DNA from 2 places in the Lactobacillus sp. WILCCON 0059 genome. Region 2 is predicted to be linked to the other one. Evidence: predicted binding sites of a transcription regulator. Region 2 holds the regulator's gene; the other holds the start of a gene.
What was found. Region 2 encodes HrcA, which represses chaperone genes, less so after heat shock. Its sites were predicted from a motif close to TTAGCACTCNNNNNNNNNGAGTGCTAA; they were not measured.
Positions count from the first base shown of each region.

Region 1: the regulator HrcA is predicted to act here: its motif matches at 2,110-2,136, upstream of groES (co-chaperone GroES).

Region 1 covers NZ_JBUBHN010000001.1:1,732,756-1,736,170, forward strand. The annotation lists gene mutS (DNA mismatch repair protein MutS) at 1-10, opposite strand, end outside; gene groL (chaperonin GroEL) at 151-1,764, opposite strand; gene groES (co-chaperone GroES) at 1,787-2,071, opposite strand; gene ACYVUT_RS08115 (redox-sensing transcriptional repressor Rex) at 2,227-2,913, opposite strand; gene ACYVUT_RS08120 (ABC-F family ATP-binding cassette domain-containing protein) at 3,178-3,415, shown strand, end outside.
Region 2 covers NZ_JBUBHN010000001.1:1,435,922-1,439,336, reverse strand. The annotation lists gene ribF (riboflavin biosynthesis protein RibF) at 1-497, shown strand, start outside; gene hrcA (heat-inducible transcriptional repressor HrcA) at 633-1,676, shown strand; gene grpE (nucleotide exchange factor GrpE) at 1,688-2,305, shown strand; gene dnaK (molecular chaperone DnaK) at 2,364-3,415, shown strand, end outside.

The DNA of each region.
Region 1 (3,415 bases), 300 kb from region 2:
TTCTTGGCATAAAAACTCCCTCGCTTATCGTATGCTTTCAATTATACAGCATTTCACCGGCCTGCTTGCCCTGTCTTGCACGCAAAAAGAGCCCAGCTTTGAGCTGGACCCTTCTTACAGTAATTCTTGTGTGTGTTAAATTTCAGTATTTTACATCATGCCTGGTTGAGCAGGGGCTGCTTCAGGCTTGTCTTCAGGAATTTCTGCCACAACTGCTTCAGTGGTCAGCAAAAGACCAGCGATTGAAGCGGCGTTTTGCAGAGCTGACCGGGTCACCTTGGTTGGGTCGATGATCCCTTCGTCGATCATGTTGACATACTTGTCTTCAGCAGCGTTGTAGCCGACTTCCGGGTCAGCCTTGCGCAGGTGGTCAACAATGACTGAGCCTTCTTTACCGGCGTTTTCAGCGATTTGGCGAACTGGAGCGGTCAAGGCCCGGGCCACGATGTTGATCCCGGTTTGTTCATCAGCAGTGTCACCCTTGGTTGCCTTAACGGCTTCTTCAACGTTGACCAAGGCAGTACCACCACCAGCTACGTAGCCTTCGTCAACAGCTGCGCGGGTAGCGTTCAAGGCGTCTTCTACCCGGTAGCGGCGTTCCTTGAGTTCAGTTTCAGTAGCAGCGCCGACGTGGATTACGGCTACGCCGCCAGCCAGCTTGGCCAGACGTTCTTGCAGCTTCTTCTTGTCAAAGTCTGAAGTCGTGTCTTCGATTTGCTTTCTGATGGTGTCAACTCGTTCTTGGATGGCTTCCTTGTCACCAGAGCCGTCAACGATAGTAGTTGAGTCCTTGGTGATGGTTACCCGGCGGGCTTGACCCAATTGGCTGAGCTGGGTGTCCTTGAGTTCCAGGCCCAGGTCTTCAGAAATAACCGTACCGCCAGTCAAAGCAGCGATGTCAGCCAGTTGTTCCTTGCGGCGGTCACCAAAGCCAGGAGCCTTAACCGCAACAACGTTGAAGGTACCGCGGATCTTGTTCAAAACAAGAGTTGGCAAAGCTTCGCCAGTCACGTCGTCAGCGATGATCAAGAGAGCGCGGCCTTGTTGCACGATTTCTTGCAGCATTGGCAAGATGTCTTGGATGTTGGAAATCTTCTTGTCAGTGATCAAGATGTATGGGTTATCCAAGTCCGCTTCCATCTTGTCGTTGTCAGTTACCATGTATTGGGACAGGTAGCCGCGGTCGAATTGCATCCCTTCAACCACGCTCAGTTCAGTTTCAATCCCGCGAGAGTCTTCAATAGTGATGACGCCGTCGTTGCCGACCTTTTCCATGGCTTCAGCGATCAAGTCACCGATTTCCTTTGAAGCACTTGAAATTGAAGCAACTTGGGCGATTTGGTCCCGGCTGGAAACTTCGTGGCTGTTCTTGTGCAATTGGTCAACGGCTGCTTGGGTAGCCTTTTCGATCCCGCGGCGGATGCCAACTGGGTTGGCACCGGCAACCACGTTCTTCATGCCTTCTTGCACGATAGCTTGGGTCAAAACAGTGGCAGTGGTCGTACCGTCACCGGCGATGTCGTTGGTCTTTGAAGCAGCTTCAGCCACCAGCTTGGCCCCCATGTTTTCGTAGTGGTCTTCCAGTTCAATTGCCTTGGCGATCGTCACGCCGTCGTTGGTAATCGTTGGGTTGCCGTAGCTTTGTTCCAAAACGACGTTTCTGCCCTTAGGCCCCAAAGTCGTCTTGACCGTGTTGGCCAGCTTGTCAACCCCGTTTAAAAGTGAACGTCTTGCGTCTTCTGAAAACTTAATGTCTTTTGCCATTTTTTAATTTGCACTCCTTAAATTACTTAACGATTGCCAAAATGTCTTTTTCATGAAGGACTAAGTATTCCTTGCCTTCGTACTTGACCTTGGTGCCAGAATACTTATCGTATAAAACTTCATCGCCCTCTTGGACGGTCATAGGAAGCTTGCTGCCATCTTCAGCGTACAGGCCGCCGCCTACGGCAACAACCTTGCCTTGAGTTGGCTTTTCCTTAGCGTTGGAAGCAAGTACGATGCCACCAACGGTTTGTTCTTCAGCTTCTTTAACTTCAACGATCACGCGATCTCCAATTGGTTGTAACACGTTATTCCCTCCTGAAATTAATTGTCTTTAGAAATTCTTTAGCACTCATCTTGATCAAGTGCTAACTTACAACTATGATAATAATCCCTTTTTCCAAAAAAGGCAAGAGAAAAATAGCACTTTTTAGGCGAGAGTGCTAAAAAGTGCTGTTTTCCTTATTTATTCGTGTTGTCCATGGCCTTCTTCCGCTCTTCCAGCTGCTTTTTGATCATTTCGTCAGAGTCGAGGAAGTAGATCAAGGTCTGCAATTCGGTAGCCAGGTCGACGTTTTGGATCCGGACCCCATTTGGAGCTGACAGGCGGATTGGGGTAAAGTTCATGATCCCCTTGATCCCGGCTTCAATCATTTCATCAGCCGTCTTCTGGGCCGTAGCCTGGGGAACGGTCAAGATGGCGATCCGGATCTGCTGGTCAGCGATCTGCTGCTTCATTTCATCCATTGAGTAGACCGGCACCCCTTGGGTGATCTTGCCAGTGATTTCCGGGTTGATGTCAAAGGCGCAGGAAATTCTGATATTGTTGCTGCGCTTGAAGTTGTAGTTCAAAAGAGCGTGGCCCAGGTTGCCGACCCCGACCAGGGCAACGTTGGTCAAAGTGTCCTGGTTGAGGATCTTCTTAAAGAAGCTGAGCAGGTTCTTGACGTCATAGCCGTAGCCCCGCTTGCCCAGGGCGCCGAAGTAGGAAAAGTCCCGGCGGATTGAAGCGCTGTCGACTTGGACGGCTTCAGCCAGTTCAGTTGAAGAAACCTTGTCTTTGCCTTCATCATTCAAAAGAAGCAAGTAGCGGTAATATAGCGGCAATCTTTTGGCAGTAGCCTTGGGAATTCTAAATTTGTTGTTCATAAAAGATGCCTCCGTCTGATTAGTTATTTGTGAATGTGAATCTGTAATCAATCATCTATTATGATACCCGCTTTTACTAGTCTTTGGCAAGTCGTATTTTCACAATATTTGCCATAAAATCCTTTTCATCGAATTTTTTCACAAATCAATTGAAGGAGCCTGGCTCTTTTTAAAGCTGGGAAAGAAAGGAAAAATCTGCTGAAAATCATTGCCAAAGCCGTCAGCCGGGCCTTTGCATGGTACAATGTTTCAAGGTGAAAAAATATGATAATAGCACAAGGACACAATTTGGAGCAACGCTTTGGGGCTGCTCCTATATTCAGCAAGGTTAACTTTTCAATTGAAAACAATGCCCGGATCGGTCTGGTCGGGCCAAACGGGGCCGGGAAAACGACCCTTTTAAAGATCATGACCGGCCGCCAGGAGGCCAGCCAGGGCGAATTTACCGTCAACAAGGGGATCGAACTCGGCTACATCGCCCAGGAGCACGACTTTGACGAAA
Region 2 (3,415 bases):
ACATCAAGGTGGTGCCAAAGCAGATTTTTGCCGGGGAAAAAATTGGCTCAACCGAAATCCGTAAGGCTATTAAAAGCGGCAATCTCCGCTTGGCTACAGAATTGTTGGGTCACCCGTATCTAACTAGCGGCAAGGTCGTCCACGGCTTCAGAAACGGCCACAAGCTAGGCTTTCCAACCGCGAATCTGGAATTGGCCTGGCCAAAAGTGTTGCCGAAAATCGGCGTCTACGCGACCATGACCCAGGTGGGGGACAGCTGGTACCAGTCGATGACCAGCGTCGGCTACAATGTCACTTTCAATGATGAGAAGAAGATTTACATCGAATCCAACATCTTTGATTTTGACCAGGACATCTATGGCGAGCAGATCACCATTGCCTGGTACAAGTACTTGCGCGGGGAAGAAAAGTTTGCCGACATGGAAGCTTTAAGCGAGCAGCTGAAGCTGGACCAGGTCGCCAGTGAAAACTATTTTAGTTCCTTAATTGGACAGTAAAAAACGGTCTTTGAAAAGAGACCGTTTTTTTGCGGGATTTTTTTTAGCATTCTCCTTGACTAACTGCTAATTTCTTGTTAATCTATACCATGTTAGCACATGAAAGATGTGAGTGCTAAAAGTGAGGGCGATGTTATGTTGACCGAACGTCAAGAACTTATTCTCAAGACAATTATTCAGGACTTCACCAAGACGCATGAGCCGGTCGGCTCAAAGACAGTCATGAATCAATTGCCGATTAAAGTGTCCAGCGCGACTATCCGCAATGAGATGGCGGTCCTGGAAGAGCATGGCTTGATTGAAAAGACCCACTCCTCCAGCGGCCGGGTGCCATCGACTGAGGGTTACCGCTACTACCTGGACAATTTGGTGCAGCCCCTGCAGCTGCCGGAAGAAATTTACAATCAAATTGGCTACCAGTTTGACCAGCCGTTCAACCAAGTGGACGAGATCGTCAAGGAAGCTGCCAAGATCCTGTCGGACTTGACTGACTACACGGCCTTCGCTGAAGGCCCCGAAGTCAAGAATGTCAGCATTACGGGCTTCAGAATCGTGCCCCTGGCACCCCGGCAGGTCATGGCAATTCTGGTAACCAGCGATGGCAGTGTCAAGAACCAGCTTTACACCTTGCCGCGGCACATCTCAGGGGATGAAATTGAACAAGCTGTCCGCTTGATCAACGACCAGCTGGTCGGCAAGAATTTAAGCGAAATCAACAAGCAGACCTTTGAGCAATTGTCCAGCTCTAATATCGTCGGCAAGAATGCTCCGGAATTTCTGGAGCTTCTGGAAGCCGTCATTAAAGACGCGGCAAGTGAGCAGCTGTACGTTGACGGTCAGCTGAACCTGCTCAATAATACAGAAAACAGCGATTTAAAAGACATCAAGTCGCTTTATGAACTGATCAATTCCAGCTCTTTAGCTGATGAACTGATCGATCTGAGTGACAGTCCCGGCCATTATCCAGTTCATGTCCGCTTAGGGACGGAATTGCAAAACGACCTGCTGAAGGATTTCAGCCTGGTGACGGCTGAATACAGCGTCGGCCGCTATGGCCGGGGAACGATCGCCCTCTTGGGGCCGAGAAATATGCCTTACTCGGAAATGATTGGCTTGATGGAATACTTCCGCCAGGAACTGGCCCGCAAGTTGTTAGATTACTATGGCAGATTTAAATAAGGAGGTTTGTCGTGAGCAAAGAAGAATTTCCAAGTGAGAAGGATTTGCCGCAAGAAGACCAGGAAAAGCAAGCCAAGCCAGCTGAAGCTGACAAGGCAGGCGTAAAAGAAGACAAAAAGGTAAGTGGCGACAAGGAAAAGGCTGACAAGGCAGCTGATTCAGAACTGGACCAGCTCAAGGCTGAAGTTGCCGCTTTGACCCAGAAGAACAAGGACCTGGAAGACAAGTACTTAAGAAGCGAAGCTGAGATTCAAAATGCCCAGCGCCGCTACAGCAAGGAAAGAGCCAACCTGGTCAAGTATGAGTCCCAGCGCTTGGGCAAGGATATCCTGGCCAGCGTGGACAACTTGGAAAGAGCCCTCCAGGTCAAGGCCGACGACGAGGCTTCCAGCCAGCTGAAGAAGGGGATCGAAATGACCCTGGAAGGCCTGGTCAGAGCCTTGAAGGATAACGGCATTGAAGAAATCAAGGCTGACGGTGAAAAGTTTGATCCGACATTGCACCAGGCGGTCCAAAGCGTACCGGCTGAAAATGATGATCAAAAAGACCATGTCGTCCAGGTCCTGCAAAAGGGCTATGTCTACAAGGACCGGACCCTGCGGCCAGCCATGGTTGTGGTTGCCCAGTAAGGCAATTTTTTAACAAAGCAATAAACAAGCAAAAATAATACAAAGGAGATAAAAGACAATGTCTAAAGTTATTGGGATTGACTTAGGTACCACCAACTCAGCAGTTGCGGTTTTGGAAGGCAAGGAACCAAAGATTATTACCAACCCGGAAGGCGCCAGAACTACCCCTTCAGTAGTTGCCTTCAAGGACGGCGAAATTCAAGTCGGTGAAGTTGCCAAGCGGCAAGCCATCACCAACCCGAATACTATTGTTTCCATCAAGCGGCACATGGGCGAAAGTGACTACAAGGTCAAGGTTGGCGACAAGGCTTACACCCCACAGGAAATTTCAGCCATGATCTTGCAATACATCAAGAAGTTCTCAGAAGACTACCTTGGTGAACCTGTAACTGACGCGGTTATCACTGTTCCAGCCTACTTCAACGACGCACAACGGCAAGCAACCAAGGATGCCGGCAAGATCGCGGGCTTGAACGTGCAACGGATCATCAACGAACCAACTGCTTCAGCTTTGGCCTACGGCTTGGACAAGGATGAAGACGACGAAACTGTTTTGGTTTACGACCTTGGTGGTGGTACTTTCGACGTTTCCGTTTTGCAATTGGGCGATGGCGTCTTCCAAGTTCTGTCAACCAACGGTGACACTCACCTGGGTGGGGACGACTTCGACAACAAGATCATCGACTGGCTGGTTGACGGCTTCAAGCAAGAAAACGGCGTTGACCTGTCCAAGGACAAGATGGCAATGCAGCGTTTGAAGGACGCGGCTGAAAAGGCCAAGAAGGACTTGTCAGGCGTATCTTCAACCCACATTTCTCTTCCATTCATCTCCGCTGGTGAAGCAGGTCCTCTGCACCTGGAAGCAGACCTTACCCGGGCTAAGTTCAACGAACTGACTGATGACTTAGTGCAAAGAACCAAGATCCCATTTGACAACGCCCTGCGTGACGCTGGCCTGTCAGTTGGCGACATCGACAAGGTCATCTTGAACGGTGGTTCAACCCGTATTCCAGCTGTCCAAGAAGCCGTAAAGAAGTGGGCTGGCAAGGAACCAGACCACTCAATCAACCCAGACGAAGCCGTTGCTTTGGGTGCCGCAATCCAAGGCGG